3 regions of the Streptomyces sp. NPDC033165 genome follow, and region 3 is predicted to be linked to each of the others. Evidence: riboswitches for the same ligand, from Rfam matches in the RefSeq annotation. Region 3 holds a riboswitch; each other region holds the start of a gene.
The links. A riboswitch is a leader RNA that binds a small molecule or an ion and turns the genes downstream of it on or off. The one in region 3 is predicted to bind cobalamin.
Positions count from the first base shown of each region.

Region 1: another riboswitch for cobalamin. It lies ahead of ACZ5WC_RS00125 (cobalamin biosynthesis protein); the one in region 3 lies ahead of ACZ5WC_RS23275 (ABC transporter substrate-binding protein).
Region 2: another riboswitch for cobalamin. It lies ahead of ACZ5WC_RS32435 (CoA-acylating methylmalonate-semialdehyde dehydrogenase); the one in region 3 lies ahead of ACZ5WC_RS23275 (ABC transporter substrate-binding protein).

Region 1 is NZ_JBVIPK010000001.1:19,737-27,445, forward strand. Features, by position in the region: gene ACZ5WC_RS00110 (class II aldolase/adducin family protein) at 1-191, opposite strand, end outside; gene ACZ5WC_RS00115 (inorganic phosphate transporter) at 469-1,737, shown strand; gene ACZ5WC_RS00120 (hypothetical protein) at 1,750-1,995, shown strand; cobalamin riboswitch at 2,150-2,304, shown strand; gene ACZ5WC_RS00125 (cobalamin biosynthesis protein) at 2,432-3,409, shown strand; gene ACZ5WC_RS00130 (cobyric acid synthase) at 3,450-5,081, shown strand; gene ACZ5WC_RS00135 (putative cobaltochelatase) at 5,078-7,114, shown strand; gene cobO (cob(I)yrinic acid a,c-diamide adenosyltransferase) at 7,114-7,709, shown strand, end outside; gene ACZ5WC_RS00145 (cobyrinate a,c-diamide synthase) at 7,707-7,709, shown strand, end outside.
Region 2 is NZ_JBVIPK010000026.1:6,158-13,866, reverse strand. Features, by position in the region: gene ACZ5WC_RS32465 (lipoate--protein ligase family protein) at 1-248, opposite strand, end outside; gene ACZ5WC_RS32460 (hypothetical protein) at 364-648, opposite strand; gene ACZ5WC_RS32455 (enoyl-CoA hydratase) at 698-1,507, opposite strand; gene mmsB (3-hydroxyisobutyrate dehydrogenase) at 1,504-2,430, opposite strand; gene ACZ5WC_RS32445 (enoyl-CoA hydratase/isomerase family protein) at 2,427-3,494, opposite strand; gene ACZ5WC_RS32440 (acyl-CoA dehydrogenase family protein) at 3,491-4,645, opposite strand; gene ACZ5WC_RS32435 (CoA-acylating methylmalonate-semialdehyde dehydrogenase) at 4,642-6,144, opposite strand; cobalamin riboswitch at 6,369-6,547, opposite strand; gene cobF (precorrin-6A synthase (deacetylating)) at 6,689-7,573, shown strand; gene ACZ5WC_RS32425 (hypothetical protein) at 7,584-7,709, opposite strand, start outside.
Region 3 is NZ_JBVIPK010000010.1:84,632-92,340, forward strand. Features, by position in the region: gene ACZ5WC_RS23260 (acyl-CoA dehydrogenase family protein) at 1-1,701, shown strand, start outside; gene ACZ5WC_RS23265 (acyl carrier protein) at 1,815-2,090, shown strand; gene ACZ5WC_RS23270 (beta-ketoacyl-[acyl-carrier-protein] synthase family protein) at 2,087-3,310, shown strand; cobalamin riboswitch at 3,467-3,653, shown strand; gene ACZ5WC_RS23275 (ABC transporter substrate-binding protein) at 3,716-4,762, shown strand; gene ACZ5WC_RS23280 (FecCD family ABC transporter permease) at 4,759-5,850, shown strand; gene ACZ5WC_RS23285 (ABC transporter ATP-binding protein) at 5,847-6,638, shown strand; gene ACZ5WC_RS23290 (PRC and DUF2382 domain-containing protein) at 6,750-7,709, opposite strand, start outside.

The DNA of each region.
Region 1 (7,709 bases), on a different contig from region 3:
ACGCCGACCGTGTCACGGGGGCCGAGCCGGTCGTAGGGCACCCCGCTGGGGGTCACCAGGACCAGGTCTCCGACACGGGCGGACACATTGCCCGAGGTGCCGACGACGAGGCCGTCCGCGGCGCTGCGGCGGGCGGTCGCGACCACCTCCTCCCAGGTCCGGGCGACGGATTCCGGCTGCTGCTCGCTCATGGGGCGAGCGTAGGGGCGGGGGGCGGAAACCGGAACGTCGTGCCCCACGTGACCGGGATCTCCTCCGGAGCCGGAGACGCGCCTCAAAAACTTCACCAACGAGCAGTAAAGGGCAGACCAGACGGCGCCCCAGGGGACTCCCGCCGCCCCTCCCGCACACAAGCGGAATCAGTCGCCTCCGGTTGGGGTCACCACAGCGCCCTGCTCAGTTCATCTTCCGTTCACCCAGGTTGCCTACGGTCCACGAGCCACTGACGCCGAACGATTGCCTGGGTAAATGGAACACATCACGCTGCTGCTTGCGATTGTGGTCGTAACAGCTCTCGTGTTCGATTTCACGAACGGTTTCCACGACACCGCCAACGCGATGGCGACCACCATCTCGACCGGCGCGATGAAGCCCAAGACAGCGGTGGCGATGTCCGCCGTTCTCAACCTGATCGGCGCCTTCCTGTCGGTGGAGGTCGCCAAGACGATCTCCGGCGGGATCGTCAACGAAGACGGCATCAGAACCGAGGTCATCTTCGCGGCGCTCGTCGGCGCCATCCTGTGGAATCTCCTGACCTGGCTGGTCGGCCTGCCCTCCAGCTCCTCCCACGCCCTGTTCGGCGGTCTGATCGGCGCCGCGGTCATGTCGGCCGGCTGGTCCTCGATCAACGGCGGCACCGTCGTCACCAAGGTGCTGCTGCCCGCGGTCGCCGCTCCGCTGGTCGCCGGTCTCGCAGCGATGCTGGCCACGCGGCTGACGTACCGGATCAACCGGAACGTCACCGACCCGAACCAGCTCAAGTCGACGGCCAAGGGCTACCGGGCCGGACAGATCGCCTCGGCCGGTCTCGTCTCCCTCGCCCACGGCACCAACGACGCCCAGAAGACGATGGGCATCATCACCCTGGCCCTGGTGACCGGCGGCGTCCTCGCCCCCGGCTCCAACCCGCCGATGTGGGTCATCGTCTCCGCCGGTGTCGCCATCGCGCTCGGCACCTACCTCGGCGGCTGGCGCATCATCCGCACCATGGGCAAGGGCCTGACCGACCTCCAGCCGCCGCAGGGCTTCGCCGCCCAGACCAGCGCGGCGACCGTCATCCTGGCCTCCTCGCACCTCGGCTTCTCGCTCTCCACCACCCAGTCCTGCTCGGGTGCCGTGATGGGCGCGGGCCTCGGCCGCAAGGGCGGCGTGGTCCGCTGGTCCACCGCCACCCGGATGTTCGTCGCCTGGGGCCTCACGCTCCCGGCCGCGGGTCTGGTCGGCGCGGGTGCCGAGTTCCTCACCAAGCAGGGCCCCTGGGGTGTCGCCCTCACCGCGGCCATCCTGGTCGGCGGCTCCTTCGCCATCTGGCTGGCCTCGCGCCGCCAGCCGGTCGACCACACCAACGTCAACGACACCGAGGAAGCGACGGCGGACGAGCCGCAGGGCGTCGTCACCACCGCCATCGCCGCGGTCTCCCCGCCCCCCGCGGGCGCACCGGTCTCCGACCTCTCGACCACCATCCCGGCCCCGGCCGCGGCACCCGACGACACGCCCCGCCCCGCGGCCACGGTGTAAGGACAGATCCGTATGAAAATCGACTGGGCAGCTCTCGCCACCGTCTTCGGTGTCAGTCTCGTGATCACCGTCGCCCTGGTCGGCGTCTTCACCCTGGGCATCGTCGCCCTCTCGAAGCTGTCGGCCCCGGCCGGCGGCAGCGGCTCCGGCAGCGGCGCCTCCGGCGGAACCGCCGCGCTGGCGCGCACCAGCGCGTACGCCTGCTTCGCGGCGTGCGTGGCGGCGGTCTCCTACGGGATCTATCTGATCGTCGCCTGACGCGTCCCACGGCACCCCTCATCGGGCCGGACACACCTCGTGTGTGTCCGGCCCGATGTGCGTCTGCGCACACCGGGCCTCCGCAGGTCAACAGCAAGTTGACGGCTGTTCTCGCAGCGTGGTGGACTGCCGGAGCCATTCACGGCGACAGCAGAGGAAGCCGGTGCGAGTCCGGCGCGGTCCCGCCACTGTCACCGGGGAGCACTCCCCCACACCGGACGTCACGACCTGTCGGGACACCGGATGTCACGGCCCGTCGCGCACGGGCTGGAAGGCCGGGGGAGCTGCGGATCCGGGAGCCAGGAGACTCTCGTCGCCGCTCTCGTCGAACCAGGGCGCGGACCCTGAGTTAAGGACCTATGCCATGTCCGGCCGCCGTGCGCCGCATCCAGTGCCCCCTCGTTCCGGAACGCCCCGACCCACGACGGGCTGAGCCGTGCGTGCCGATCGCCTCTTCGCGTGCGGCGCCACGGCCGGAATGGTCGCCGACGCGCTGTTCGGCGACCCCCGGCGGGGGCACCCCGTCGCCGGGTTCGGCCGGGCCGCCGCACGCGTGGAGTCCCTGCTGTGGCGTGACGACCGGGGCCGGGGCGCGCTGCACACCCTCATCTGCGCCGGAGGCGCCGTGGGGGCCGCCGCGCTGGCCGCCCGTGCGGTACGGGAGCGCCCCGCGCTCGCCGTCGCGCTGACCGCCGCCGCCACCTGGTCGGTCGTCGGCGGTACGTCCCTGGGCCGGGAGGCCCGCGCCATCGGGGGCGCGCTGACCGCCGGGGACCTTGAGGCGGCCCGGGAAAGGCTGCCGCATCTGTGCGGGCGCGACCCGCACTCCCTGGACGGGCCGGGTATCGCCCGTGCCGTCGTGGAATCGGTCGCCGAGAACACTTCGGACGCCGTCGTCGGCGCGCTCGTGTGGGGCGCCATCGGCGGGGTGCCCGGACTCGTCGGCTTCCGGGCCGTGAACACGCTCGACGCGATGGTCGGCCACAAGTCGCCCCGCCACCGGCGTTACGGCTGGGCCTCGGCTCGCCTGGACGACCTCGCTGGGTGGCCCGGCGCCCGGCTGACGGCCGCGCTGGCCGTGGTGGCGGGCGGGCGGCCGTCCGAGGCCGTACGCGCCTGGAAGGCGGACGCGGGGCGCCACCCGAGCCCGAACGCGGGACCGGTGGAGGCCGCGTTCGCGGGGGCGCTCGGCGTACGGCTGGGAGGAACGCTGGCGTACGCGGGGCGCGTGGAGCACCGGCCCGTACTGAACGGGGAGTCCGGCCGGGACGTGCGCGGCGACGACATCGAACGCGCGGTGCGGCTGTCGCGCCGGGTGAGTGCACTGGCTCTGGGTGTGTGCGTGGCGGCGCGGATGGTCGCGGGGCGGGCCGCCGGGCGGTCGGCTGCGGGACAGAAGCGGGGGCGGTCATGAACGGTCCGGCACGGAACGCGGTACGGGAACGGGAGCGGGCATGAGTGGTGGGCTGCTGGTCGCGGGGACCACATCGGACGCGGGCAAGAGCGTCGTCACGGCGGGCATCTGCCGCTGGCTGGTGCGCCGGGGCGTGAAGGTCGCGCCGTTCAAGGCGCAGAACATGTCCCTCAACTCCTTCGTGACCCGCGAGGGCGCGGAGATCGGGCGCGCCCAGGCGATGCAGGCGCAGGCGGCCCGGGTGGAGCCGACCGCCCTGATGAACCCGGTGCTGCTGAAGCCGGGCGGCGACCGGTCCAGCCAGGTGGTCCTGATGGGCAGGCCGGTCGGTGAGATGAGCGCCCGGGGCTACCACGGGGGGCGCCAGGAGGCGCTGCTCGGGACGGTCACGGACTGCCTGGAGCAGCTGCGGTCGGCCTATGACGCGGTGATCTGCGAAGGGGCCGGTTCGCCGGCCGAGATCAACCTCCGCCGGACCGACATCGTGAACATGGGCATCGCGCGGGCGGCCCGGTTCCCCGTGCTGGTGGTCGGGGACATCGACCGGGGCGGGGTCTTCGCCTCGTTCTTCGGGACGACGGCGCTGCTCAGCGCCGAGGACCAGTCGCTGGTCGCGGGCTATCTGGTGAACAAGTTCCGGGGTGATGTCTCGCTGCTGGAACCGGGGCTGGACATGCTGACCGGGCTGACCGGGCGACGGACGTACGGAGTTCTGCCGTACGCCCACGGACTCGGCATCGACGAGGAGGACGGCCTGCGGGTGTCCCTGCGGGGTGCGGTACGGGAGTCGGTCGTGGCTCCCCCGCACGGTGAGGACGTGTTGCGGGTCGCGGTGTGCGCGGTGCCGTTGATGTCGAACTTCACGGACGTGGACGCGCTGGCCGCCGAACCGGGCGTCGTGGTGCGGTTCGTGGACCGGGCCGAGGAGCTGGCCGACGCGGACCTGGTGGTCGTGCCCGGGACGCGGGGCACGGTCAAGGCGCTGGCCTGGCTGCGCGAGCGGGGTCTCGCGGACGCGCTGGTGCGGCGGGCGGCGGAGGGCCGGCCGGTGCTGGGCATCTGCGGCGGGTTCCAGGTGCTCGGTGAGCGGATCGAGGACGAGGTGGAGTCGCGGGCGGGGGTCGTGGACGGGCTGGGGCTGCTGCCGGTGACCGTCCGCTTCGACCGGGCCAAGACGCTGGCGCGGCCGGTGGGTTCGGCGCTGGGTGAGGTGGTGGAGGGGTACGAGATCCACCACGGGGTGGCCGATGTGCGGGGCGGGGAACCGTTCCTGGACGGGTGCCGGGTGGGGGCGGTGTGGGGGACGCACTGGCACGGGTCGCTGGAGAGCGACGCGTTCCGGCGGCGGTTCCTGGCGGAGGTGGCCCGGGCCGCCGGGCGGCGGTTCGTTCCTGCGCCGGACACGAGTTTCGGGGTGCTGCGGGAGGAGCAGTTGGACCGGCTGGGGGATCTGGTGGAGGAGCATGCGGATACGGATGCGCTGTGGCGGCTGATCGAGGGCGGGGCGCCGGCCGGGTTGCCGTTCGTGCCGCCGGGGGCGCCGCCGTCGGGGGCGGGTGCGTCGTCGGAGAGCCGGGGCGCCGGCCCGGACCCCGCTCCTCGATCGCCGGAGGGGCTTGCAGTGACCGGTCACGTCAGAGCTGAAGAGCACGTCAACGAGGAGGCCAAGTGAGTACGCCGTATCCCTTCACCGCGATCGTCGGGCAGGACGACCTGCGGCTCGGGCTGTTGCTCAACGCCGTCAGTCCGGCCGTCGGCGGGGTGCTCGTGCGGGGCGAGAAGGGGACCGCCAAGTCCACCGCCGTCCGGGCGCTGGCCGCCCTCATGCCCGAGGTCTCCGTCGTACCGGGGTGCCGGTTCTCCTGTGATCCGGTGGCCCCCGATCCGGCGTGCCCCGACGGGCCGCACGCGGATGCCCCCGGTGTGTCGCGCCCGGCGCGGACCGTCGAGCTGCCCGTCGGGGCGTCCGAGGACCGGCTCGTGGGGGCGCTGGACATCGAGCGGGCGCTCTCGGAGGGTGTGAAGGCGTTCGAGCCGGGGCTGCTGGCCGACGCCCATCGCGGAATTCTGTACGTCGACGAGGTCAACCTGCTCCACGACCACCTGGTGGACCTGCTCCTGGACGCGGCCGCCATGGGGGCCTCGTACGTCGAGCGCGAAGGCGTCTCCGTACGGCATGCGGCACGGTTCCTGCTGGTCGGGACGATGAACCCGGAAGAGGGCGAGCTGCGGCCCCAGTTGCTGGACCGGTTCGGGCTGACCGTGGAGGTGGCCGCGTCCCGGGACACCGACGAGCGGGTGGAGGTCGTGCGGCGCCGGCTCGCGTACGACGACGACCCCGAGGGCTTCGCCGCGCGCTGGGCCGCGGAGGAGAGCGCCCTGCGGGAGCGCATCGCCGCCGCGCGCGCCCTGCTGCCCCGTGTCGTGCTCGGTGACGGCGTGTTGCGGCAGATCGCCGCCACCTGCGCCGCGTTCGAGGTCGACGGGATGCGGGCCGACATCGTGATGGCCCGTACCGCGACCGCGCTCGCCGCCTGGGCCGGACGCGAGGAGGTCACCGCCGACGACGTACGGCAGGCCGCCCTGCTGGCGCTCCCGCACCGGCGTCGCCGCAACCCGTTCGACGCTCCGGGACTGGACGAGGACAAGCTCGACCAGACCCTCGACGAGGCCGGTGAGCAGGACGGCGACCCGGGAGACCCCGACGACGATCCCGATGGCGGCGGCAACGACGGGGGCGGGGGCGGGGGCGGTGTGCCGCCCCAGGCCGATGGCGACCGCACTCCTCCTCCGGCCGGCGAGGGCGGCGACACTCCGCCGCAGGCCCCCGAAAACGCTCCCGACGCGCCCGGCCGGTCCGCCGGCGCCGAGCAGCAGCCGGTGACCGCCGCCGAGCCGTTCCGTACGAAGATGCTCAGCGTGCCGGGGCTCGGTGAGGGGGCTGCCGGGCGGCGCTCCCGGGCCCGTACCGAGCACGGCCGTACCACCGGCGCGCGCCGCCCGCAGGGGTCGCTGACCAAGTTGCACCTGGCCGCGACCGTGCAGGCCGCCGCCCCGCACCAGCGCTCGCGCGGGCGCTCCGGGCGCGGGCTCGTGGTGCGCCGGGACGATCTGCGGCAGGCGACCCGGGAGGGGCGTGAGGGCAACCTCGTGCTGTTCGTCGTGGACGCCTCCGGGTCGATGGCGGCCCGGCAGCGGATGAGCGCGGTCAAGGGGGCCGTGCTGTCGCTGCTGCTGGACGCCTACCAGCGGCGGGACAAGGTCGGTCTGGTCACCTTCCGGGGCAAGGACGCCGAGGTGGCGCTGCCGCCGACCTCGTCCGTGGACGCGGCCGCCTCCCGCCTGGAGTCGCTGCCGACCGGGGGCCGCACCCCGCTCGCCGCCGGGCTGCTCAAGGCCCACGACGTGCTGCGGGTGGAACGGCTGCGCGATCCGTCGCGGCGGCCGCTGCTCGTCGTCGTCACGGACGGCCGGGCGACCGGCGGGCCCGAGCCCGTGGCGCTCGCGGGGCGGGCCGGGCGGCTGCACCGCTCGGAGGGGACGGCCTCGGTCGTCGTGGACTGCGAGTCGGGGTACGTACGCCTCGGTCTCGCCGGGGAACTCGCCCGGGAACTGGGAGGCACCGCCGTCACGCTCGACGAGCTGCGGGCCGACTCGATCGCCGGGCTCGTCAAGGACGTCACCGCAGCCGGGAGGGCCGCTTAATGCCGCAGGGACAGCCGACATCGGTGCCGGACGACGGGCTCACCACCCGTCAGCGGCGCAACCGCCCGCTCCTGTTCGTCCACACGGGCATCGGGAAGGGCAAGTCGACGGCAGCCTTCGGGCTCGCGCTGCGGGCCTGGAACCAGGGCTGGCCGATCGGGGTGTTCCAGTTCGTGAAGTCGGCGAAGTGGAAGGTCGGCGAGGAGAACGCTCTCAAGGTGCTGGGCGCGAGCGGCGAGGGCGGCACCGTCGACTGGCACAAGATGGGCGAGGGCTGGTCCTGGGTCCAGCGCGACGGCCAGCTCGACAACGAGGAGAAGGCGCGCGAGGGCTGGGAGCAGGTCAAGCGCGACCTGGCGGCCGAGACGTACAAGCTGTACGTGCTCGACGAGTTCGCCTATCCGATGCACTGGGGCTGGATCGACACCGACGAGGTCGTCGAGGTGATGCGGAACCGTCCCGGCACCCAGCACGTGGTGATCACCGGCCGCAACGCGCCCGACAAGCTCATCGAGGCCGCCGATCTGGTGACCGACATGTCGAAGGTCAAGCACCCGATGGACGCGGGGCAGAAGGGCCAGAGGGGCATCGAGTG
Region 2 (7,709 bases), on a different contig from region 3:
GCGACGCCCTCCGCGCTCAGCCCGAGCATCACCGTGGACTCAGGCAGCGCCGCCTCGATCCGGGCCGCCAGCCCGGCCGTGTCGGTATGGGCCGGGGCCCCCTCCAGGGCCGCGTCGATCGCGAGGATCGCCTCGTCGGGTTCGAGGAAGAAGTCCCCGGCGACGCGGACGTTCCGCATCGCCCCGCCCTCGACGTCCAGGTCCACCACGACCAGCTTGCCGCCGGGAACCTTGTACTCACCGTGCACCGTGCTGCCTCCAGCTTCATCTACGAGGGCCCGGTTCGACGGATGAGCCGGACACAACCGGATGTAACGCACATCGGGGCCCGGATCATCCCGCGCGGACGACGGTCAGGCGTCCTCAGCCCTCCGCCACCGGCCCCGGCAGCGCCGCCAGTACCCGAGGCAGCCCGTCGGCGGGCAGCCTGCCGCCCTGCGCCATCTCGGCGGAACCACCGCCCGCCCGTCCAGCAGTCGCTTCACCGGCCTCGCCGCGTGCGGCCCCGCTGCCGGGCCGCCCCGTCGGCCGCCACCCACGACCGCCGCCCCGCTTCCCGGTGGCCGCGCCCGACGCGGCCGTGCCGGTGGCCGAAGCGCCCGGCCTCCGGCCTCGGGGCCGGCCGTCGACCCCGACCGGCGTACGCACGTTCCGTATCCGGTGGTGGCCGACGGCCGGTCCGTACCGCCCGCACGGATCAGCGGTGGGTGAACTCCGCGGGCCGCTTCTCGGTGAACGCCTTCATGCCCTCCTTCTGGTCGGCCGTCGCGAACACCGCGTGGAACAGGCGGCGTTCGAAGCGGACACCCTCGGCGAGCGTCGTCTCGAAGGCCCGGTTGACCGCCTCCTTCGCCATCATCGCGACGGGCGCCGACATCCCGGCGACCGTGCCCGCGACAGCGAGCGCCTCCTCCAGCAGGTCCGTGTCCGGGACGATCCGGGAGACCAGACCGGCCCGCTCGGCCTCCTCGGCGTCCATGTTCCGGCCGGTCAGACAGAGGTCCATCGCCTTGGCCTTGCCGACCGCTCGGGTCAGCCGCTGGGAGCCGCCGATGCCGGGGATCACGCCGAGGCGGATCTCCGGCTGCCCGAAGACGGCGGTGTCCGAGGCGATCACCAGGTCGCACAGCATGGCCAACTCGCAGCCCCCGCCCAGGGCGTAGCCCCGTACGGCGGCGACCGTGGGCGTACGGAGGTGACCGAGCCGGTCCCAGGCGGTGAACCAGTCGCTGAGGTACATGTCCATGTAGCTCCGCGGCTGCATCTCCTTGATGTCCGCCCCGGCCGCGAACGCCTTGTTCCCGCTGCCGGTGATGACGATGCAGCCGACGTCCGGGTCGCGGTCCAGTGCCTCGGTCGCCTCCACCGTCTCCCGCATGACGTCCAGGCTCAGCGCGTTGAGCGCCTCGGGGCGGTTCAGGGTGAGCAGGGCGGTTCGGCCCCGGCGCTCGACGAGGATGGTTTCGTACGGGCCCGGGGCGGACGCGTTCTCGTTGTTCTCGCTCACGGGGTGGCGCCCTTCTCTGTGTCGGTGGTGGTCGAGGAAGCGGCCCGGATGGCCCGGACGATGCCGGAGAAGTCCTGGTCCGCCCCGCTGCCTTCGGCGAAGCGCGCGTACAACTCGGCAGCCCTGAGCCCCAGTTCGGCGTCGACACCGCCCGCGCGCACCGCGTTGGCGGCCAGCGCGAGGTCCTTCGCCATCAGGGGTGCCGCGAATCCGGGGCGGTAGTCGCGGTTGGCCGGGCTGCCGGGGACGGGGCCGGGGACCGGGCAGTTAACGGTGAGCGCCCAGCACTGGCCGGAGGCCGCCGACGCCACGTCGTACAGCGCCTGGTCGGAGAGGCCGAGGCTTTCGGCGAGCACGAACGCCTCGCTGACGGCGATCATCGAGACGCCGAGGATCATGTTGTTGCAGATCTTCGCCGCCTGTCCGGCGCCCGCCGCCCCGCAGTGCACCGCCTTCCTGCCCATCGCCGACAGCAGCGGCTCGGCCTCCGTGAACGCGGCCTCCGCACCCCCGGCCATGAAGGTGAGGGTGCCCGCCTCCGCCCCCACCACCCCGCCGGAGACCGGGGCGTCCAGCGAGCGGTGACCGGCCGCCGCGGCCGCCGCGTGGGCGGCGCGGGAGTCGGCCACGTCGATGGTCGAGCAGTCGACGAACAGCGTGCCGGGGCGGGCCGCTTCGAGCAGCCCCTCCTGCCCGTACAGGGAGAGCACATGGCGTCCGGCGGGCAGCATGGTCACCACCACGTCGGCCACCGCGGCCGCTTCGGCGGCGGACTTCGCCCGCTCCACCCCGCTCTCCACGGCGGCCGCCAGACACGATTCGACAAGGTCGTGGCCGAGCACCCGGTGCCCGGCCCGGACGAGGTTGGCGGCCATCGGGCCGCCCATGTGGCCCAGCCCGACAAAGGCGACAGTCGTGGTCACCAGGGCACCTCCTGCGGTGAGTCGTCTGCGGCGAGGGACAGTTCCTCGCCGCCGGCCGGTGCGAAGTACCGGGCCACGTCCGCGTCCGTGACCTCCACGAGCGTCCCCGGAGTCCAGCGGGGGTCGCGGTCCTTGTCGATCACCTGGGCCCGGATGCCCTCCACCAGGTCCGGCGAGGCCAGGGCCGCGTACGAGACGCGGTACTCCTGCTCCAGCACCCTTTCCAGCGGCCCCAGTTCGCGCGCCCGGCGCAGTGCGGCGAGGGTGACCTTCAGCGCGGTCGGCGAACGGCCCAGGATCGTGGCGGCCGCCTCACCGGCCGCCGGGGCGTCGGACGCGAGCAGCCGTTCCACGATCTCCTCGACCGTGTCGGCGGCGTAACAGTGGTCGATCCAGGACCGGTCGGCCTCCAGCACGCCGGGCGGTGCGTCATGGACGTGCCGGTGCAGCACCGCCGCCGGGGCCTCCGTCCGCAGTTCGGCGAGGAACGCGGGCAGGCCCTCCCGCGGTACGAAGTGGTCGGCCAGCCCGCACAGCAGCGCGTCCCGGGCCCCCACCACCGCACCGGTCAGGGCGAGATGGGTACCGAGCTCCCCGGGGGCCAGCCCCAGCAGATACGTGCCGCCGACGTCCGGCACGAAGCCGATCCCGGTCTCCGGCATGGCCACCTTCGAACGCTCGGTGACGACGCGTACGCTGCCGTGCGCCGAGACGCCGACCCCGCCGCCCATCACGATGCCGTCCATGACCGCCACATACGGCTTGGGATAGCGGGCGATCCGGGCGTTGAGCCGGTACTCGTCGCGCCAGAACGCGGCCGAAGCCCTGCCGCGCGCCCGGGCGTCCTCGTAGATGGACCGGATGTCGCCGCCCGCGCACAGGCCGCCCTCCCCGGCCCCGGTGATGACGACGGCCGCCACCTCGGGGTCGTGCTCCCAGCGGTCGAGCGCCGCCGCGATCGTCTCCACCATAGGGTGGGTGAGGGCGTTGAGCGCCTTGGGACGGTTCAGGGTGAGCACCCCCGTACGCCCCTCGACGCTCACGCGCACCTGCTCCTCGGTCATCGCAGGCCTCCCGTCAGGCTCCTGGCCACCACGACGCGCATGATCTCGTTGGTCCCTTCCAGGATCTGGTGGACCCGCAGGTCCCGGACGATCTTCTCGATGCCGTACTCGGCCAGATAGCCGTAGCCGCCGTGGAGTTGGAGCGCCCGGTCGGCCACCGAGTAGCCGGTGTCGGTCGCGAAGTGCTTGGCCATCGCGCACAGCTGCGGGGCACCGGCCACGTTCCGGTCCAGCGCCTCGGCGGCCTGCCGCACCAGGGCCCGGGCGGCGGCCAGTTCGGTCGCCATCTCGGCCAGCCGGAACTGGAGCGCCTGGGCGTCCAGCAGCCTGGTGCCGAACGCCTCCCGGTCCGCGAGGTGGGAGACACTGCGGTCCAGGGCGCTCTGCGCGCCGCCCAACGAGCAGGCGGCGATGCCGAGTCGGCCGCCGTTGAGCCCGTTCATCGCGATGCGGAAGCCGCCGCCCTCCTCGCCGAGCATCCGGTCCGCGGGGATGCGCACCCCGTCCATCAGGACCTGCCGGGTGGGCTGCGCGTTCCACCCCATCTTCTTCTCGTCGGCCCCGAACGACAGCCCGGGGTCGTCCCGTTCGACGAGGAAGGCGGAGATGCCGCGCGGCCCGGCCTCGCCGGTGCGGGCGAGCACGATGTACAGGTGCGAGGCGCCCGCCCCGGAGATGAACTGCTTCGTGCCCGTCAGCACGTAGTGGTCGCCTTCGCGCACCGAGCGGGTGCTCAGCGCGGCGGCGTCGGAGCCCGCGCCCGGCTCGGTGAGGCAGTAACTGCCCAGCTGCTCCATGGCGCAGAGCGCGGGCAGGTGGCGGCCCCGCTGGGCCTCGGTGCCGTACCGGTCGATCATCCAGCCGACCATGTTGTGGATCGACAGATAGCCCGCGATGGACGGGCAGCCGGTGGCCAGGGCTTCGAAGGCGAGGACCCCGTCGGAGCGGGACAGCTCCGACCCGCCGACGTCCTCCCGTACGTAGACGCCGCCGAGGCCGAGCCCGGCCGCCTTGCGCAGCACGTCGACGGGGAAGTGCTTGTCCTGGTCCCACGCCACTGCGTGCGGGGTCAGATGTTCCTGGGCGAAGTCCAGGGTCGTCTCGACGACGGCGAGCTGGTCGTCGGTGAGGAGCGTGGTCACGGCGCTCACCCCATGGTCGGAATCGTGAAGCTCGCGCCGTCCCGGACACCCGAGGCGGGCCAGCGCGAAGTGACGGTCTTCGTACGGGTGTAGAAGCGGATGGCGTCCGGCCCGTGCTGGTTCAGGTCCCCGAATCCGGACCGCTTCCAGCCGCCGAACGTGTGGTACGCCACCGGCACCGGGATCGGCACGTTGACGCCGACCATGCCCGTGTCGACGCGCCGGGTGAAGTCGCGGGCGGTGTCGCCGTCGCGGGTGAAGAGCGCTACGCCGTTGCCGTAGGGGTGCTCCGAGGGCAGCCGCAGCGCCTCCTCGTAATCGGCGGCCCGGACCACGGACACCACCGGGCCGAAGATCTCCTCCTGGTAGATCCGCATGTCCGGGGTGACCCGGTCGAAGAGGGAGGCGCCCGCGAAGAACCCGTGCTCGTGCCCCTCCAGGGTGAAGTCGCGTCCGTCCACGACCAGTTCGGCGCCCTCCTCGACGCCCAGGTCGACATAGCCGCGCACCCGGTCCACCGCGTCGCGGCCCACCAGCGGACCGAAGTCGGCGTCCGGGTCGTCCGAGCGGCCGATCCGCAGCTCGGCGATCCGCTCGGTGAGCCTGGCCACCAGCGCGTCGGCGGTGGCCTCGCCGACCGGCACGGCCACCGAGATCGCCATGCACCGCTCGCCCGCCGAGCCGTAACCGGCGCCGATCAGCGCGTCCACCGCCTGGTTCAGATCGGCGTCCGGCATCACGATCATGTGGTTCTTCGCCCCGCCGAAGCACTGCGCGCGCTTCCCGTGAGCGGCGGCGGTGGAGTAGACGTGCGCGGCGATCGGCGTCGAGCCGACGAAGCCGAGCGCCTTGACCCGCGGGTCCTCCAGCAGGGTGTCCACGGCCTCCTTGCCGCCGTTGACGACGTTCAGGACGCCGGGCGGAAGGCCCGCCTCCAGGAAGAGCTCGGCCAGCCGCAGGGGCACCGAGGGGTCCCGCTCCGAGGGCTTCAGGATGAAGGCGTTGCCGCAGGCCAGAGCGGGGGCGGCCTTCCACAGCGGGATCATCGCCGGGAAGTTGAACGGGGTGATGCCCGCCACCACGCCGAGCGGGCGGCGCAGTGAGTGGACGTCGATCCCGGCGCCCGCGTTGTCGCTGAACTCGCCCTTCAGCAGGTGCGGGACACCGGCCGCGAACTCCACGACATCCAGCCCGCGCGCGATGTCGCCGTGCGCGTCGGCGACGGTCTTGCCGTGCTCGGAGGAGAGCAGCCGGGCCAGGGAGTCCTTCTCCTTCTCGACGAGCTGGAGGAAGCGCAGCAGCACGCGGGCGCGGCGCTGCGGGTTCCACTCGCCCCACTCGCGCTGGGCCCCGACGGCGTCGGCGATCGCCGACTCGGTCTCGGACCGGCCGGCCAGGGGCACCCGGGCCTGGACCCGGCCGGTGTTGGGGTCGTGGACATCGCCGTAGGCGCCCGAGGTGCCGGACGTGTGCTTGCCGCCGATGAAATGGGTGAGTTCGCGGACCATGGAAGCCTGCTCTCGTCGGTGAGATCGTCAGGTGAGATCCGGGGATGGCGCACAGGCCCGCCGCACCCGGTGCACCGGTCGGGTGCGCGCGGACGGAAGGGCTCGCCGTCGGGGGACGCGAAGGGCGGGGACCGTCAGGGGGCGTGGAGAACCGCTCGCCGGGACGGGCCTGCGGGGCCGTGGGTGCGGACCGGTGCCATGCGTGTCTGCTCCATCCTCGTGGAAACACGGAACATCCCGCGGCCGGTATCCTGACTCCCGGATCAGCGCGCGTCCCCTTGCCTTCCCGACGGCTCCTTCGCCGCCAGTGGCGTGTCCTGCGAGGACGAACTCCCCGGTCACAGTGGCGGGACCGTGCCGGAATCACACCGGCTTCCCTGACACCACGGGCCTTCGGAGCACCCGGCTGCATGCCGGGCACCCACTGCCCCGAAGATATAGTTGGACGTCCTAGTAAGTCCACCCCGCCCGGCGTGCGGCCGGTGGATCATGGCCCGGTCCGTGACGCCTGGCATGATCGGCAGACATGGCGGACATGGCTGACATCAGCGAGGCACCACGGCACATTCTCGTCATCGGCATGGGCGCCGGTGACCCCGACCATCTGACCCTGGCCGCGGTGAAGGCCATGCGCCGGGCCGATGTGTTCTTCGTCCTCGGCAAGGGGCGCGAGAAGGAGTCCCTGACCCGGCTGCGGCGCGACATCCTCGACGAGCACCTCACCGGCCCCTACCGGGTGGTGGAGGCCGAGGACCCGTGGCGCGACCGCACCCAGGACGACGGTGCGCGCTACACCTCGGCCGTGCACGACTGGCGCCACCGCCGCGCCGACATCTGCGAACGCCTGATCATCGAGGAGCTCGCGCCGGGGGAGTGCGGGGCCTTCCTGGTGTGGGGCGACCCGTCCCTGTACGACAGCACGCTCGCGATCCTGGCGGACATCCGGGGCCGCGGCACGGTGAATTTCGGCCATGAGGTGATCCCCGGCATCAGCAGCGTCTCCGCCCTCGCCGCCCGGCACCGCGTCACCCTGAACCGGGTCGGCCGCCCCATCCGCATCACCCCCGGCAGACGGCTCGCCCAGGGCTTCCCCGAGGACGACGGCGACATCGTGGTGATGCTCGACGGCCACGAGACCTTCACCCATCTGACGGGCAGGGGCCTGTGGATCCACTGGGGTGCGTACCTCGGCACCCCCGACGAGATCCTGGTCTCCGGCCCGCTCGACGAGGTCGCCGGCCGGATCCGCCGACTGCGCGCGGAGGCCCGCGAACGGCACGGCTGGATCATGGACACCTACCTGCTGCGGCAGGGGCGGGACGAGGCGGAAGGGGCGGGCCGCCCGGCGGAGGACGCGGGCCGCCCGGCGGAGGACACCGGCCGCCCGGCGGAAGGCGCGGACGGCTCCGGGGATGGCCCGCTCGGCTGACCGTCCGGCGTCAGCGCCGGGACTCGTGTTCCCGGATGACGCCCAGCCCGTGGCCGAGGCTCGGGCACTCGGCGCTCAGGTCGTCACCCCGCACCAGGTAGTTGTGCACCCGGCCGTCCGCCGGCCGCTCGATCGC
Region 3 (7,709 bases):
GGCAGCCTCCTCGACCATGACCCGGGCACACTCCGTGATCTGTCGGACTACCTCGCCCTGCAGCGCGTAGGCACCTTCCTCTGTACGGAGGTGGCCCACGGCAACGACGCGGCGGCCGTCGAGACGACCGCGACCTACGACCGCGAACGCGACGGCTTCGTCCTGCACACCCCGCACGCCGGGGCGCAGAAGTTCATGCCCAACACCAGCCCCGCCGGCGGTCCCAAGTCCGGTGTGGTGGCGGCGAGGCTGCTCGCCGACGGCGCCGACCACGGCGTCTTCCTCTTCCTCGCCCCCCTCACCGACGACGTCCGCGCCCTGCCGGGCGTACGGGTGCGGCGGCTGCCCGCCCGGATGGGATCGCCGGTCGACCACTGTCTGACCTCCTTCGACCAGTACTTCGTCCCGCGTGACGCGCTGCTCGACGGTGCGCAGGGGCGGATCGGCGAGGGCGGCCGGTTCACCAGCGAACTGGCCAACCGCAGAAGGCGGTTCCTCGCCTCCATCGGCCGTGTCACCCCCGGCAAGCTCTCCATGAGCGCCTGCGCGGTCGGCTCCGCCCGGGTCACCCTGGCCATCGCCGTCCGTTACGCGGGCCACCGGCTGATCACCGGGTCGCGGGCCGCGCAGCGCGTCCCCGTCTACGCCCACCGCACCCACCACGGGCCGCTGGCCGACGCGATGGCGACCGTCTTCGCGATGAGCCTGCTGCACCGCAGGGCGCTCGACCGCTGGGAGTCGGCTCCCGACGCCGACCGGGACGAGGCGGAGCGTCTGGTGGCCGTCGCCAAGGGCTGGATCACCTGGCAGGCACGCGGCGTCATCGTCGAGTGCCGTGAGCGGTGCGGGGCCCAGGGGCTGCTGGAGAACAACGGCATGACCGAGCTGTTCACCGGCATCGAGGGCGCGATCACCGCCGAGGGCGACAACCTGGCCGTGCACGCCAAAGCCGCCGCCGAGATGCTGTTCAGCGCCACCACCCGGGAGGCGGCGGACGAAGGGCCAGGCGACCTCGACGAGCCCGCCTTCCTGGACCGGCTGCTCACGGCCGTGGAGGACCTGTGGTTCGCCCGTGCCCGCGAGCGGATGAGCGCCGCCGCGCCCGGCGACCGGCTCGGGCGCTGGAACGCCGCCTCCCCGGCCGCGCTGCTCGGCGTCGAGGCGTACGGCTACCGGCAGGCGGGCGAGGCGTTCGAGCAGGCCGTGGCCTCCCTGCCGGAAGGGCCCGCGCGTGATCGGCTCGCGGAGCTCCGGCGGCTGTTCGCGCTGCGGTGGATCGCCCGCAACAGCGGCGACCTGCTCGCCACCGGACGGCTGACCGCCGATCAGGTCACGTTTCTCCCCGACGCGGTGGAGGACGCGATCGCGGCCGTGGCCCGGCACACCCCCGCCCTGGTGGAGTCCTTCGCCCTGCCGGAGCGGCTGATGTCGGACTGGCCGATCGCCGGACCCGGTTACGCGGCGGCCTACGACGACCCCGAGGGGCCGTGGCACCGGGGCCGCATGGCCGGAGCCGGGGGCCGTCCCGGGGAGTTCCGGCGGCCCGCCCGCGGCAGCAGGAGGCGCCCGCTGCGCGAGAGGGTGGCGTCGCTGGGCGTCCGCGGGGTCCTGCTGGCGTACTGGGGAACCACGTCCATGGTCTCCCGATGGTTCGAGAAGCCGCAGGTGAGCGTAGACGAATCGGTTCGCCCCAGGGCGTAACCGGAAGATCGTCTTCCAGTTACTTCGGCGGTGGGTCGCTGCGTTCGACCACCTGCCGTTCCAGCGACGCCGATCACACGACGCCGATGACACACACAGGAAGAGGAATCACCGTGAAGACCATCCACCCGAAGATCACCGAGGTGCTGACCGAGACGTTCAAGGTGCCCGCGGCCGAGATCCTGCCGGAATCCACCATGGACAGCCTGGAGATGGACTCCCTGGCGGTGGCCGAGTTCGCGGTCATCATCAAGGAGACCCTCGGCGTCGACGCCGACTCCGAGAAGCTGTACAAGGACGCCACGCTGGCCGACGTCTCCGCGTTCATCGACGCGGCCGTCGGCGGCGCGGCGGCCGGGGCCACGGTGCCGGTGAGCAACACCCGATGAAGCGACCCGCCATCGCCGTGACCGGCCTGGGAATGATCACCCCGGTCGGCACCACCACCGAAACCACCTGGGAGGGGGTCCTGGCCGGGCGGTCGCCCGCCCGGACCGTCCCCGAACTGGACGGCTGCGCGGTCGACTTCGCCTGCACGGTCTCCGGCATCGACCTGGACGACGCGGTCGGCGGACGTACGGCCTTCCGCATGGGCCGGTACGTCAAGTTCGCCGTACTCGCCGCCCGGGAAGCGGTCGCGGACGCCGGACTCGACCCGGCGCACTGGGACGGAGCCCGCGTCGCCGTCGTCGTCGGCACCAGCAGCGGAGGCTCGGCCGGACTCACCGAACAGGCCGTCGCCCTGGAACGGCGGGGCCCCGAGGCCACCTCGCCCTCGGGCATCCTGCTCACCATCCCGAACATGCCCGCGGCCGAGATCGCCATCCGGATGAAGGCCACCGGGCCCAGCCTGGCGCCGTGCACGGCCTGTTCGTCCGGGGTGACCGCGCTGTCCGTGGCCCGGGACCTGCTGACCCTCGGCCGGTGCGACATCGCGATCGCCGGGGCCACCGAGTCGATCGTGTTCCCGGTCGCCATGACAGGCCTCGCCCGCTCGGGCGCGGCGGCACCGCGGGACGGCGACCCGGCCCGCCTCTGCCGCCCCTTCGCCGCCGACCGCGCCGGTCTCGTCATGGGGGAGGGCGCCGCCGTCATGGTCCTGGAGCGGGCCGACGAGGCGCACGCCCGGGGGGCCGCACCCCGGGCGCTGATCACGGGCGTCGGGGAGACCACCGACGCCCACCACCCCACCAGCCCCCACCCCTCGGGGGACGTCGCGCGGGCGGCCGTGGACGCCGCACTGCGCGACGCGGGCTGGCGCGCCGAGGACGTCGGCCATGTCAACGCGCACGGGACGTCGACCTCCCAGGGCGATGCCACCGAGGCCGCCCTCATCGGCCGGGCCTACCCGCACCGGCCGCCCGTCACCGCCCCCAAGGGGGTACTGGGCCACTGCATGGGGGCGGCCGGGGCCATCGAGACCGGTCTGACGATCCTCACGCTCCAGCACGGGCTGATCCCGCCGATCGCGAACCTGGACGCCCCGGCCCCAGGGTTCGACATCGACTGCGTCACGAAGACGCCGCGCGAACTGCCCTTCCGGCGTGCCGTCAGCCACTCCTTCGGCTTCGGCGGCCAGAACGCGGTGATCGCCCTACAGGCGCCGTAACGCCGTAACGCCGTAACGCCGTAACGCCGTAACGGAAGCCGGCGGGCCGGTGCGGCCGGACGATCCCGCGCCGTACCGTCCCGCCCCGGCCGCCTTCCCGGACGTCATCCCCAGCGCACTCTCGTCTCACCGCCTCTGATTCCGCGCGAAGGCGCGTGATAGCTTGCCGGGGCCAGTCGAACCCCAACGACGGGGTCAGGGAATCCGGTGCGAAACCGGAACTGACGCGCAGCGGTGAGGGGGACGGGCGGGGCCACGGCCACTGGAGTACTCACCTGCTCCGGGAAGGCGTCCCGCCCGGACGAACCCGAGTCCGAAGACCTGCTGGCGCCCGCGCCCCGCACCGGGGCACGGGAACCGTACGACGGGCTCCGCGGCTGGGCCCAGAGACACCGAGGTCCTTTCGTGCTGCCCACGGCCCTGCCCGCCCCGATACGCACCGCTGCCCTGTTCGCTGCGGGACTCGTCCTGCTGACGGCCTGCGGCACCACCACCGACCGGGCCGCCGACGGCGGCGGCAAGGCCGACGGCTATCCGGTCACCCTCAAGAACTGCGGGCGCACCGTCACGGTCAAGGCCCCGCCGCAGCGGGCCGTCTCGGTCGACCAGGGGTCGACGGAGATCCTCCTCTCGCTCGGCCTCGCCGACCGCCTCGCGGGCAGCGCCACCTGGAGCGACCCGGTCATGAAGGGCCTGGAGAAGGCCAACGCGCGCGTCGAGCGGATATCCGAGAACCGGCCGTCGTCGGAGAGGGTCCTCGACAAAGAACCCGACTTCCTCAGCGCCTCCTTCGCCTCGACCCTCGCCAAGGGCGGCGTCGCCCCCCGCGAGCAGTTCGAGAAGCTCGGCGTCCCCACCTACATCTCGCCCGCCGACTGCACCGGCAAGGACAACAGCGGCGGCGGCGACGGAGCCCGTACCGCACCCCTCACCATGGACAGCGTCTACACGGAAGTCCGCGAACTGGCCCAGGTGTTCGGGGTGCCCGAGCGTGGTGACGCCCTGGTGAAGAAGCTCCAGGCGCGGGTGGAGAAGGCCACCGAGGGCATCGACGCCTCCGAAGCGTCGCTCCTGTACTGGTTCTCCGACTCCAAGGCCCCCTACCTCGCGGGCTGCTGCGGCGCCCCCGGCGTCATCACCAAGGAACTCGGCGCGAAGAACGTCTTCGACGACACGCACGACGAATGGCCCCAGATCAGCTGGGAGACCGTCGCCGACCGCAACCCCGACGTCCTGGTCATCGGCGACCTGAGCCGTACGACGCAGACCGCCGAGAGCGCCGAGAAGAAGATCGAGTTCCTTGAGTCCAACCCGGTCACCCAGACCATGGACGCCGTCAAGAACCGCCGTTACGTGCTGCTCAGCGGCCAGGCGATGAACCCGACCATCCGCACCGTCGAGGGCCTGGAGCGCGTCGCGGCCGGACTGCGCGACTTCGGCCTCGCGGGGTGAGCACGGACAGTCGTACGGCCGTGGAGCGGGCCGGCGCACCGCCCCTCGCCGACCGGCCCCGCCCGGCCCGCGGCGGCGGGCCGCTCGCCGTGCTGCTCTGGGCCGGCGGCCTGCTGCTCCTGCTGCTCTCCGTCGCGGTCGCCGTGACCATCGGGCCCGCCCGGATCTCCGTGCCCGACGTCTGGTCGGCCGTCGCGGCCCACCTCGGGATCGGTGACTCGGAGCTCAGCCCGATCCGGGACGGCATCATCTGGAACCTGCGGATGCCCCGGACCCTGCTCGCCGCCGTGTGCGGCGCGGGGCTCGCGGTGTGCGGGACGGTGATGCAGTCCCTGCTGCGCAACCCGCTGGCCGACCCGTTCGTCCTCGGCGTCTCCTCCGGCGCCTCGACCGGGGCGGTCGTGATCGTGGTGCTCGGCGTCGGCGGGGGAGCGGTGTCCCTGTCCGCCGGGGCCTTCGTCGGGGCGATCTGCTCCTTCGCCCTCGTGCTGCTGCTCAGCCACACCCTGGGCGGCACCACCGACCGGGTCGTGCTCTCCGGCGTCGCCGCGATGCAGCTCTTCTCCGCCCTCACCTCCTTCGTCGTGATGACCTCCGCCGACGCCGAGCAGACCCGCGGAGTGCTGTTCTGGCTCCTCGGCTCGCTCGGCGGCGTCGGCTGGAGCGAGGTCGCGTTCTGCTCCGCCGTCCTCGCCGTCTGCCTGGTGGTCTGCCTGGCCCACGCCCGTACGCTCGACGCCTTCGCCTTCGGGCAGGACGCGGCCGCGGCGCTCGGTGTCGACGTGGGCCGCACCCGGATCGTGCTGCTGTGCACCACCGCCCTGCTCACCGCCGCCCTCGTCAGCGCGGCCGGGGCGATCGGCTTCGTCGGCCTGGTCCTGCCGCACGCCGCCCGTGCCCTGACCGGTTCGGGCCACCGGCGACTGCTCCCGGTCACCGCGCTCGCCGGGGCCGTGTTCCTGGTGTGGGTCGACACCCTCGCCCGGACCGTCCTGGACCCGCAGGAGGTGCCGGTCGGCGTCGTCACCGCCCTGATCGGCGTCCCGGTCTTCGTCCTCGTCCTCTACCGCACCCGGAGAACGGCATGACGCACACCGCCGCCCCCGCCCACGGGCTGAGCGCCGAGCGGGTCAGCAGGAATGCGGGCGGACGGCTCATCCTCGACGGGGTCGACATCGCCCCGCCGCCCGGCGCCACCGTCGGGCTCCTCGGCCCCAACGGCTCCGGCAAGTCCACCCTGCTGCGGATTCTCGCGGGCCTCCTCGCCCCGGCCACCGGGGTCGTCACCCTGGACGGCCATCCCCTCGCCGGTCTCGGCCGCCGTACCGTCGCCCGCCGGATCGCCGTGGTCGACCAGCACGCGGTCACCCAGGTCGACCTCAGCGTCCTCGACGTCGTACGCCTGGGCCGCATCCCGCACCGGCGCGCCTGGTCCGCCCCGGACCGCACCGACGAGGAAGCCGTCGCCGACGCACTGCGGCGCACCGGCCTCGCCGACCGGTCCGGGCAGTCCTGGCACACCCTGTCCGGCGGCGAACGCCAGCGCGTCCAGATCGCCCGCGCCCTGGCCCAGCAACCCCGCGAACTCCTCCTGGACGAACCGACCAACCACCTCGACATCCAGCACCAGCTGGACCTGCTCGCCCTGGTCGCCGCCCTCCCCGTCACCAGCGTCATCGCCCTGCACGACCTCAACCTCGCCGCGATGTTCTGCGACCGGATCACCGTGATGAAGGCGGGCCGGGTCGTCGCGGGCGGCGCCCCGGCCGAGGTGCTCACCGAGGAACTCATCGAGGACGTCTACCGGGTGCGCGCCGTCGTCACCCCCGACGGCCCGGACGGGCGGCCCTCGGTACGGTTCCTGCCGCGCCGCTGAAACCGAGGACGGCAGCGGACAGCCCGCCGGGCGGACTCGGAGGTACGAGCCCGCCCGGCGGCCGAGGACGTGGGAGCGGCCGTGGAGGCCACCGGTGAAACGGCTGCGCGGTCAGCGGCGGCGCCCCTGGCCGAACTCGCCACCGGCGTCCTTGCCGGTGCCCATGTCCTTGCCGTCCGCGTAGTCGATCTTCTCCTTGCGGACCTCGGCGGAGACTTCCTTCTGCTCGGTGACCCGTTCGGTCTCCAGCCGGACCCGTTCCACCGGCACGGCCTCCTTGCGCACGGTGGCGCGCTCCGCGTGCAGCGTGACCTCGACGTCCTGCTCGCCGATATCCGTGGTGCCGGTGGTCTTCTGGCCGGGCTGGAGGGGTTCGCGGACCACGCGTACCTCTTCGTGGGACACGGGCACGGTCCGGGTGACCTCCTCGGTCACCACGTACTTGTGCAGCCGCGCCTTGCCGCTCTCGTACTCCTCCGTGCCGACGTGCAGTTGCTCCTCGGAGCGGATCAGCTCATCCTTGCCGCTCATGTCGGCGGCCCGGGACGTGCCCGCTCCGGCACCCGCCAGCGGGCGCGCCGTGGTGGCGGCGTCCGTGTCGCGATGCCTGCCCGTACCACCACTGCCTGCCCCGGCCATGCCCGCTCCTGCCGTCGTGCCCGCACCCGCCGCTCCGGCGCCCGTCCCCACCGTCGTGGCCTTCCCGGTCGCCTTGGCGCCCGGCGGCGTCCCGGCCGTTCCGGTCGTACGGGTCATGCCCGCAGCGGCCCCACCGGCAGCTCCGGCCGTCCCCGCGGCACCTGCCCCACCCATCGTCCCGGTCCCGGCGACCGTCGGCGCGTCCATGCCGGTCGGCCGGTTCTCACCGAGATTGCCGGACTTCCGGTTCAGGCCGTAGTGCCGGTACAGCTCCTCCTCCTCGGCGACGGAGAGATGCGCGTCCGCGTCCAGCCGAGGCGCGTCCTTGACGCTCTCCTTCGGATGCGCGACATGCAGGTCGGAGCCCACTCGACGGGCTCCGGCGAGCGGTACGAAGCTCTCCTTCATGCCGAACAGGCCGGTCTTGACCGT